3 regions of the Cobetia sp. 1AS1 genome follow, and region 3 is predicted to be linked to each of the others. Evidence: predicted binding sites of a transcription regulator. Region 3 holds the regulator's gene; each other region holds the start of a gene.

Region 1 (3,277 bases), on a different contig from region 3:
CCGCGGTCATAGGTGACGATATCGCAGTCATGCAGTGCCACCGCCTCGGCGATGCCCGAGGCCTGCACGTAACCGGAGCAGTACCAGACATTGCGCCCCTTGCCGGCTTCCATCGGCGCCAGGCCATGCTCGGTCAGCTCCTCATCCAGCGCCCGCAGACGCGGGCCGTCGTTCCACAGGATGCGGTGATGCTGCGGCAGATGTGAGAAGAATTCCTTGGCATGCTCGAACTGGTCACGGTCGGCGCGGTCCAGCCCGATCACGATCTCGCTGAGGTAGGGCACCTGGGCCAGCTCCTCGACGATATGCTTGAGCGCCGGGCCTTCCAGCTCGGAATACAGCGACGGCAGAATCAGGCTCATCGGTCGCTTGCGGGAGAAGCGCATCAGGTCCGCTTCGAGATCTTCCACCGGACGATCGGTCAGGTTATGGAAGTTGGTGATGATGCCATTCTGGTAAAAATCGCTCATGTCAGCTCCTTGTCATGCCGAAGACACGCATCAGGCAGGCGTCAGGCGCCCAGACCTCTGGATGTCCATTCTTCCGGCTGGCCATTGGCCAGCCAGTGACGCAATCCCTCGACCCATCCCTGCGGTCCGGGGAGATTGGCGCGAAAACAGCGGCGTTCATCCGCCAGTTGCGGATAATCGGCAAGCTCCCGATCACGCTGTGAGGTATCACCGACGCCGGGGATCAGCACAGCGTTGTCGACGGCGGCCAGCAGTGGCAGGTCATTGGCGCCATCACCGAAGCCCAGCGTCCAGGGGCGCACCCGCTCGCAGAGCCGGTAGCGGGCGATCAGATAGCGCGCTGCCACGCCCTTGTCGCTGTCCCCGGTCACATGGTGGAAGCGCCCACCACGTGTCAGCTTGAGGCCATGACTGGCCAGGCGCGTGCGAAAGTCCTCGAGACGCTCCGGCGCGTCGCGCCACACCAGCGGTTCACTGGCATCACGCTGTCCCGCCAGGGCCGCGTCGCCCTCCCCCAGCCCCGTCAGTTCGCTGATTCTCGCCACCGACATCGAGGCGAAGCCCTCGAAGGCGAATTCTCCGCTCAGCTCCTCCAGCACCGCGAGAATCCTGTCGCGGGGCATCGCCACCGCGATACGACACAGGCCGTGTGCATCCGGGGTGCTGGCCTCTTCCAGCGGGTAGGCGCTCAGCCAATCGGCCGGCAACGCCACCACGCCGCCGTTCTCGGCGATCCACGGCTGGCCCGCCAAGCCCAGCGAGTCCATCAGCGGCGCCAGTTCGGCCGCCGTCTTGGAGGTGTTGGGGACGATCCAGGCACCGCGCGCGCGCAGGCGGGTCAGCCAGCTGCGCGCCGGCCCCGGCGAGTAATCGTGGTGATCCAGCAGCGAGCCATCCAGATCGGTCAGCAACAACAGCGGTGCTTGAGTCTCTGACATGTGAACTCTCCTCGTGAAGTGCTGCAGCGTGTCGGGGGTCACCTCGACAGGATCTCGTGGCACCGGACAGGCATTGCAAGAGCATTGCAGGGAATGTGCCAAGATGGTGCATCTGCCATGACAGCCTGCCCCCTCTCATCGTGACCGTGTTTGTGCGTCCGCTCATTTGCACCACAAGAGAGCACAAAGCCTGCCTTGCATGATGCCCCGCCACACGACGGCGCAAATCTTTCGTCACCAACGACGACGCCCTCGCATCTGCGAGGGCGTCGAGTCTTCGGCAAGCGGGCAACGTCTGTAGAGACTAGACCAGCCACAGCGACAGTTGCGGCCACAGCAGCAACATCGCCAGCACGCACAGCTGGATGGCGATGAACGGCAGCAGCGAGACGAAGATATCCTTGAGACTGATGCCTTCCGGTGCCACGCCTTTCAGATAGAAGGCGGCAGGCCCGAAGGGTGGCGACAGGAAGGACACCTGCATGTTGACCGCGAACAGCACGCCGAACCATACCGGGTCGTAGCCGAGCTGCACGATGATCGGCACGAAGATCGGCAGGGTCAGCATCGCGATGCCGATCCAGTCGAGGAACAGCCCCAACAGCAGCAGGATCGCCATCATCACCATGATGATCGCCAGCGGCGGGATATCCAGGCCAAGAATCATGCTCGACACGAAGCGGTTGCCGCCCATCAGGTTGTAGACCCCGACCAGCGCCGCCGCGCCGATACCGATCCAGATGATCATGCCGCAGGTGTTCATGGTCTGGGATAGCGCACGCTGCATCAGGGTGATGGAGAACTCGCCGCGCAGCATCACCGCCACCAGCACGCCGAAGCTGCCCATCGCCGCGGCTTCGGTCACCGAGGCCACGCCACCGTAGATGGAGCCCAGCACCAGCCCCGCGATGACCGCCGGCACACCGATGGCCTTGAGCAGCTCACGCTTGCTCTGGAAGCTGGCGCGGCGCTCCTCCTCGGGCATCACCGGCCCCAGTGAAGGGTTGCGCAGGCAGCGGATCAGCACGTAGATGATGTAGCTTGCCATCAGCACGATGGCCGGGGTGATCGCCGCGGTGAACAGGTCCGCGATCGACTGGTTGGCGATCAGACCATAGATGATCAGCACGATGGAGGGCGGCATCATGGTGCCCAGCGAGCCGCCGGCACACACCACGCCGATGGCGATGTGCTTGTCATAGCCGAGCCTGAGCATCTGCGGCAGTGCCAGAATCCCCAGCAGCACGATCTCGCCGCCGATGATGCCGGACATCGCGGCGAGGAAGAACGCCACCACGATGGTCTGGATCGCCACGCCGCCGGGCAGTCGCCCTGCCATCACGCGCATGGCATTGAACAGGTCCTTGGCGATCCCCGAGCGATCGAGCAGCGAGGCCATCAACACGAACATCGGCACCGCCACCAGCGAATACTCGGTGACGAAGCCATAGACACGACTGGTGACCAGCGGCAGCGCCATCGGGCCGAACCAGCCGAAGGTGTAGGCCAGCGCGACCAGGCCGGTGACGAAGGCCAGCGGCAGGCCGGTGACCAGCAGCGCGAAGATGCCGCCGACCAGCAGCATCGTAGCCGTTGCGATATCCATCAGCGCGGCTCCTTGTGGTCAGCTGTGGCGTCGGGAGCGGCATCGGAAGTGGCGTCGGATGCGCCACTTCCCTCACTGCCGCCCTCGGGCGGACGGGGCGAGAAGAAGGTCTGGTAGAGATGCCACAGCGCCTGCAGGGTCATCACCGCCAGCGCGAACAGGATCACGCCCTTGGTCAGCGCCGGAAACGGCGGATTCCATGAGGTGCCGGATCGCTCCAGCTGCCACTCGCCCAGCGGACTGTGCGAGGCACGCCAGAACAT
Region 2 (3,277 bases), on a different contig from region 3:
CAGGCATTGAGCAGCGCGCGAATCAGCGCCTGATGCGCCAGCGGATGCTGCTCCGCCCAGTCCTCGCGCACGCCCAGCACCTTTTCCTGCCCGAAGCGCCAGATATCGTGACTGCCCGCCACCACCTGCCCCATGCCCTGCGCCGCCGCCAGACTGTTCCAGGGCTCACCGACACAGAAGCCATCCAGCGCACCGCTGGCCAGCTGTGCCGCCATCAGCGGCGGCGCCACGGCGCGCATCTCGACGTCGCGGTCCGGGTTGATGCCGCCCGCCGCCAGCCAGTAGCGCAACAGATAACGATGCGAGGAGAACGGGTGCACGCTGGCCAGCTTGAGCAGCGGCTCACCGCGCTGCTTGCGCTCATGCACATGCGCCGCCAGCGCCTTCGCGACCTGCAACGGGCTGGAGAGGTCGTGGCCGTCCTCGCCGAGGGTGGCCATCAGCGCGCGGGACAGCGTGATGGAGTTGCCGCCCAGATTCAGTGTCATGGCGCTGATCACCGGCGTGGCGCGGCCATCCAGGCCCAGGGTCGAGGTCAGCGGCATCAGCGCCAGCATCTGCGCGCCCTGCAGCACGCCGGTCTGCAGGTCATCACGCAACGCCGCCCACGAGGGTTGCCACTTGAGTGTCACCGCCAGCCCCTCCTCGCGGAAAAGCCCCAACTGCTCAGCGACCACGAAGGGCGCGGCATCATTGAGTGGCATCAGGCCCAGCGTCAGCTGATGGCCATTCAGGGGTACATCTGTGGGCATCACGCACACCTCTTGAACGATCGAGAGAGAAGGACAGTACGGCGACCGGCTCAGCGCCGACGCGCGGCCTTGAGCAGCTCATCGGCCAGCTCATGCAGGGCCAGGCGCCGGTTCATGGCGGTCTTGCGCAGGTATTGGTAGGCGGCATCTTCACTGAGCCCACGCGTCTCCATCACCACGGCCTTGGCACGATCGACGCTGCGCCGCTGCACCAATGTGGTCTGGGTACGGTTGAGCTCCCCCTTGAGCGCACGGTGCGCCTCGAAGCTGGTGATGGCGACCTCGACCATGCTGCGCACCATCGCTGGCATGACGTGGTCCACCACATAGGCCGAGACACCGGCGCCGGCCGCCTCACGCACGAGGTCCGGGGCATCTTCACTGGCCAGCATGATCATCGGCTTGGGATAGCGTCGCCCCAGCTGGCCGAGATGCTCCAGGGTGTCGCGGCTGGGCAGGTCGGCGTCGATGATCACCGCATCGGGCTGATGCTGCTCGACCAGCGCGTGCAGGTCCTCGTGCTCGTCAACGCGCAGCGCCACCTCGAAGCCGGCGCTCAATAGCGCCTGCTCCAGCGCGGCGGAGCGCTCACTGCGGACATCGACGATCAGCACGGTCACGGGCATGTCAGGTTTCCTTGGGTCGGGCATGAGACTTGCCGTACACCCAAGCAGGATTCGTGCCGCAATCTGGTGCAACCTTGCGGCCAAAGGCCTTCAGAGCGGCCGAGCCGAAAGCGTCGCTGCACTGCAATGAGGCACGCGCCTGCCCGACCCTCCCAGCGCCAGTCGCGTGCGCCAGACTGGTACCTCGCGCCTCGATGACGCACCGCCAGCGCGCATCGAGCGCGCCTCCAGCCCGGGACACCGCCTGCGCGTGCCAGCCTACTGCCCTCGCCAAGCCATTGATCTTCTGGGACTTGTCCCGCCCACACCCCCGCAACTGGCGCGCTACTTGCTTTGTTCCTGTCACTTGCCGCACAGACGCTCTGCTGCCGGCAACCATGGCATCACCGACTGCTGCCATCGCTATCCATGACGTGGACCAGGCTCTTCGGAGTACGAGTGCGTCGAACCAGGCCCCTCAATGACGAGGCGCCCTTGCTGTCGTTCATTCACAGCCGTTCGACCACTCGCCGAGCACACCTGACTTCGTGCCCGGCACCGACGCTGAATCAGGAGCCCACTCATGGATATCCGCAACAAGGCCAGCCGCATCCGGCTGTTCAGCTTCAACACCCCGCAAATGCGCGCCTTCCACATGTCGTGGTTCGCCTTCCACGTCTGCTTCTTCGGCTGGTTCGGCATCGCGCCGCTGATGGCCGTGGTGCGTGACGACCTCGGCCTGACCAAGACCCAGATCGGCAACACCATCATTGCCTCCGTCGCCATCACGGTGATCGTGCGCCTCGCCATCGGCGTGCTGTGCGATCGCATCGGGCCACGCAAGGCCTACACCTGGCTGCTGTGCCTCGGCTCGCTGCCGGTGATGTGCATCGGCTTCGCCGACAGCTTCGAATCCTTCTTCCTGGCCCGTCTGGCCATCGGTGCCATCGGCGCCTCCTTCGTCATCACCCAGTACCACACCTCCGTGATGTTCGGCCCCAACGTGGTCGGCACCGCCAACGCCACTACCGCGGGCTGGGGCAACCTGGGCGGCGGCACCACCCAGATGCTGATGCCGCTGGTGATGGCCGGCCTGCTGATGCTGGGCGTCGAGCAGACCCTGGGCTGGCGTCTGGCGATGGTCGTGCCGGGCATCGTGCTGTTCCTGACCGGTATCGCCTACTACTTCTTCACCCAGGATGCGCCGGACGGCAACTTCAGCGAGCTGCGAGAGCGTGGTGAGCTGCCCAAGGCCGAGAAGGAATACAGCATGCGCGCCACCTTCGGCGCGGCGGCACGCGACATTCGCGTCTGGGCCCTGTTCCTCGTCTATGGCGCCTGTTTCGGGGTCGAGCTGACCATCAACAACGTCGCCGCCATCTACTTCTTCGACCACTTCGATCTCGATCTTGCCACCGCCGGTCTCATCGCGGGCCTGTTCGGCCTGATGAACCTGTTCGCCCGCACCCTGGGCGGTGTGTTCTCCGACCTGTTCGCGCGCCAGTCCGGCCTCAAGGGCCGCGTGCGCTGGCTGTTCATCGCGCTGCTGTGTGAAGGCGTGGCGCTGGTCGGCTTCGCCCAGATGGAAACCCTCGCAGTCGCCATCGGCATCATGCTGGTCTTCAGCCTCTTCGTGCAGATGGCGGAAGGCGCGACCTTCGGTATCGTGCCCTTCGTCAATCGCAAGGCACTCGGCGCGGTCGCCGGCATCGTCGGCGCGGGCGGCAACGCGGGCGCGGTCGCCGCGGGCTTCCTGTTCCGCAGTGAAGAGCTGACCTACCAGGAAGGCCTGATGTACCTGGGCATGGGCGTGATCGTGATCTCGCTGTTCGCGCTGCTGGTGCGCTTCAGCGCCGCCACTGAAGCCGAGGAAAGCCGCGCCTACGACGCCGCCGTCGCGGACCGCAAGCAGCAGAGCGA
Region 3 (3,277 bases):
AACAACAGCAAGACGGCACAGCAGACCGAAGGCGGTCGCGTGCACATGACTCTGACGCCGCGCGGCGCCAATGCCAGCAAGGAAAACTGAGTCATGACTGCTGCTACTCCGCGTACGCTGAGCGCTCGCCATCTGGCCAAGGCCTACAAGGGCCGCAAGGTGGTCAAGGACATCTCGCTGGAGATCCGCCAGGGCGACATCGTCGGCCTGCTGGGCCCCAATGGCGCCGGCAAGACGACCTCGTTCTACATGATCGTCGGGCTGGTGCGCGCCGATGCCGGCAACGTCTCCATCGATGACCAGGACCTCTCCGCTGCCGCCATGCATCAGCGTGCACGCGCCGGCATCGGCTATCTGCCGCAGGAGGCGTCGATCTTCCGCAAGCTGTCGGTGGCCGACAACATCATGGCGATCCTGGAGACCCGCAAGGACCTGGATCGCAATGGCCGCAAGGCACGCCTTGAAGAGTTGCTCGAGGAATTCAGCATCACGCACATCCGCGCCAGCGCCGGCATGAGCCTGTCCGGCGGCGAGCGTCGACGGGTCGAGATCGCCCGGGCGCTTGCCACCGAGCCGGACTTCGTACTGCTCGATGAGCCCTTCGCCGGCGTCGACCCCATCTCGGTGGGCGAGATCAAGAGCATCGTGCGCCAACTGCGCGATCGTGGCATCGGCGTGCTGATCACCGACCACAACGTGCGCGAGACACTCGATATCTGTGACACCGCCTATATCGTCGGCGATGGCCAGATCATCGCCCACGGTGATGCGGACTCCATCCTGGCCAACCAGCAGGTGCGCGACGTCTACCTGGGCCACGAGTTCACGCTCTAGGGTCAGCGGCTGCGCTGAGCCCACCGGAGGCGAAAGCTTCGAAAGCCGCTGCGTGATTTTATCGCGTAGCGGCTTTTTCATGTCTGACATCAGACGCATGCATGACGTCCATACCACCTTGGTGGAAACATGGCATGCAAGTTGCTTGAATATTCACGACAACCTCTTGTCAGTGCCCCGAGTCACGGTATAGCGTAGTAAGCACGTTCCTTTGCCGTGAATTGACTGACTCCATGAAACCCACCCTGCAACTCCGCCTCGGCACCTCGCTGACCATGACGCCGCAGCTCCAGCAAGCGATCCAGCTGCTGCAGCTGTCGACGCTCGACCTGCGTCAGGAGATTCAGCAAGCCCTCGAGTCCAACCCCATGTTGGAGCTCGACGAGGACTACGAGTCGCTGGATGTCGTCGAGACACAGGATTCGAGCGAGATCTCCACTGCCGACTCCTCGAGCGAGATTCCCGAGGAATACCCCCTCGACAGTGACTGGTCGGACCTCTACCAGGACCACGCCGGTAGCCTGACCAGCTCCGGCAGTGGCAGCGGGAGCGAAGAAGGGCCGGACTTCGATCGCAATACCAGCGTCGAGAGCCTGCAGGACCACCTGCGCTGGCAGCTGGCGATGACCGACCTCGATGGCCGTGAACGCCAGATGGCGGAGAGCCTGATCGATGCCGTCGACGGTGCCGGCTATCTGAGCCTGTCTCTCGATGAGCTGGTCGATGGCCTGCGTGGCCAGGGCCTGCCCGGCCTCAAGGCCTCCGAGCTCGAGCAGGTATTGCTGCGTCTGCAGCAGTTCGACCCGACCGGCGTCTTTGCCCGTGATCTGCGCGAATGCCTGCTGCTGCAACTGGCGCTGCTGCCGGATGATCTGCCGCTGCTGGCGCAGGCGCGCCGCCTGGTACGCCAATTCCTCGAGGCACTGGGCAACGATGATCGCAAGCTGCTCAAGCGGCGCCTGAGCCTTGACGATGACGAGCTGGACCACGTCATTCGCCTGGTACGTGCGCTCGATCCGCGTCCGGCATCCGCCTGGGGCGAGCCCGCCAGCGATTACGTGATCCCTGATCTGCTGGTGCGCCATACCCGGCATGGCTGGCAGGTCGAGCTCAACCCGGAAGCGCTGCCCAAGCTGCGCATCCAGCCGGAATACGCCGCACTGATCAAGCGTGCCGACAAGTCCGCCGACAACACCTTCCTCAAGGACAACCTGCAGGAAGCGCGCTGGCTGATGAAGAGCCTGTCATCACGCAATGACACCCTGCTCAAGGTCGGCCGCGAGATCATGGCACGCCAGATCGACTTCCTCGAGCAAGGCGAGGAAGGCATGAAGCCGCTGATTCTGGCCAACATCGCCGAAGTGGTCGAGATGCACGAATCGACCATCTCGCGGGTCACGACCCAGAAGTACATCCACACCCCGCGCGGCGTCTTCGAGCTCAAGTTCTTCTTCTCGAGCCAGGTCGGTGGCAGCGGCAATGGCGACGCCCACTCAAGCACCGCCATTCGTGCCCGCATCCGCAAGCTGATCGCGGAAGAGCCGGCCCGCAAGCCTCTCTCCGACTCGCGGCTGGTCGATCTGCTCGCCAGCGATGGCATCGAGGTCGCACGCCGTACCGTGGCCAAGTATCGCGAAGCGATGGGCATCCCCTCCTCCAGCGAGCGCAAGCGTCTGGCCTGACCCGTCACCTGCGGCTGCCATGCCCTGCTTTCACCTCCACAATGGCAGCCGCCGCCAACCTCAAGCGCTGGATTTTCCGCTCATCAGCCTCTGACTTCGCGGGCAGCGGTACGCCTGTCGCGTTCCCTGTCATCCCGGCAACCGCTCGCCAATTGCCCGTCATGGCACATGACGGCGCGCAGGATGACGGTAAAAAACCGCCGTTACGGCAGCGTCATTCACCGTCAATCGCATGTTTTTAAAGTCACTTTTGCGCGTATTGCACCTGGATGACACCCGGTGAACCTCCCGGAACGCCGCTTGCTCCACGCAATCGGAGCGCCTGAAAGGTGACGTACATGCAGGGATTGGCGACGAAAACCCGCCTTCTTGCGCGTCTTTCACGCACCACCCATCAGACGTGCCCTTGAAGTCCACTCCGATACCCCTCACTGAGTTGAAGACAAGCACTGAGCCACGATGCAGCGCAGCGTTGATCTTTGCGCAAAGCTTGGGCATTGTCGGTACAGACGCTCACGACATCTGACGCCACTGGCAAGGGTGCGAAAACATCGCCAGACGGTGGCCGTCAAGCCTGTTGCAGAGCGTCCGATCAGGGTTTGCTCGTAGTCAAAAAGGGTTACAATTGAATGGCAACCCGCTGGATAAAGGAGCGTGTCCATGCAAGTGAATATCACCGGGCATCATGTGGAACTTACCGATCCTCTCCGCGATTACGTCAACGAGAAGCTCGCTCGCCTCGAACGGCATTACGACAACAT

The links. Region 3 encodes sigma-54, which starts transcription at its own class of promoters, with help from an activator protein. Its sites were predicted from a motif close to TGGCACNNNNNTTGCTNT; they were not measured.
Region 1: QD280_RS15235 (HAD-IIB family hydrolase) is a predicted target of sigma-54. The motif match lies at 1,492-1,509, and genes of this name have one in related genera.
Region 2: QD280_RS11180 (NarK family nitrate/nitrite MFS transporter) is a predicted target of sigma-54. The motif match lies at 1,696-1,713, and genes of this name have one in related genera.

What each region holds. Positions count from the first base shown of each region.
Region 1 covers NZ_JARWKU010000010.1:166,402-169,678, reverse strand. The annotation lists gene QD280_RS15240 (hypothetical protein) at 1-470, opposite strand, end outside; gene QD280_RS15235 (HAD-IIB family hydrolase) at 512-1,408, opposite strand; gene QD280_RS15230 (TRAP transporter large permease subunit) at 1,713-3,014, opposite strand; gene QD280_RS15225 (TRAP transporter small permease) at 3,014-3,277, opposite strand, start outside.
Region 2 covers NZ_JARWKU010000005.1:258,839-262,115, reverse strand. The annotation lists gene QD280_RS11190 (CmpA/NrtA family ABC transporter substrate-binding protein) at 1-752, opposite strand, end outside; gene QD280_RS11185 (ANTAR domain-containing protein) at 803-1,378, opposite strand; gene QD280_RS11180 (NarK family nitrate/nitrite MFS transporter) at 1,941-3,277, shown strand, end outside.
Region 3 covers NZ_JARWKU010000004.1:129,733-133,009, reverse strand. The annotation lists gene lptA (lipopolysaccharide transport periplasmic protein LptA) at 1-90, shown strand, start outside; gene lptB (LPS export ABC transporter ATP-binding protein) at 94-834, shown strand; gene QD280_RS09200 (RNA polymerase factor sigma-54) at 1,068-2,516, shown strand; gene raiA (ribosome-associated translation inhibitor RaiA) at 3,177-3,277, shown strand, end outside.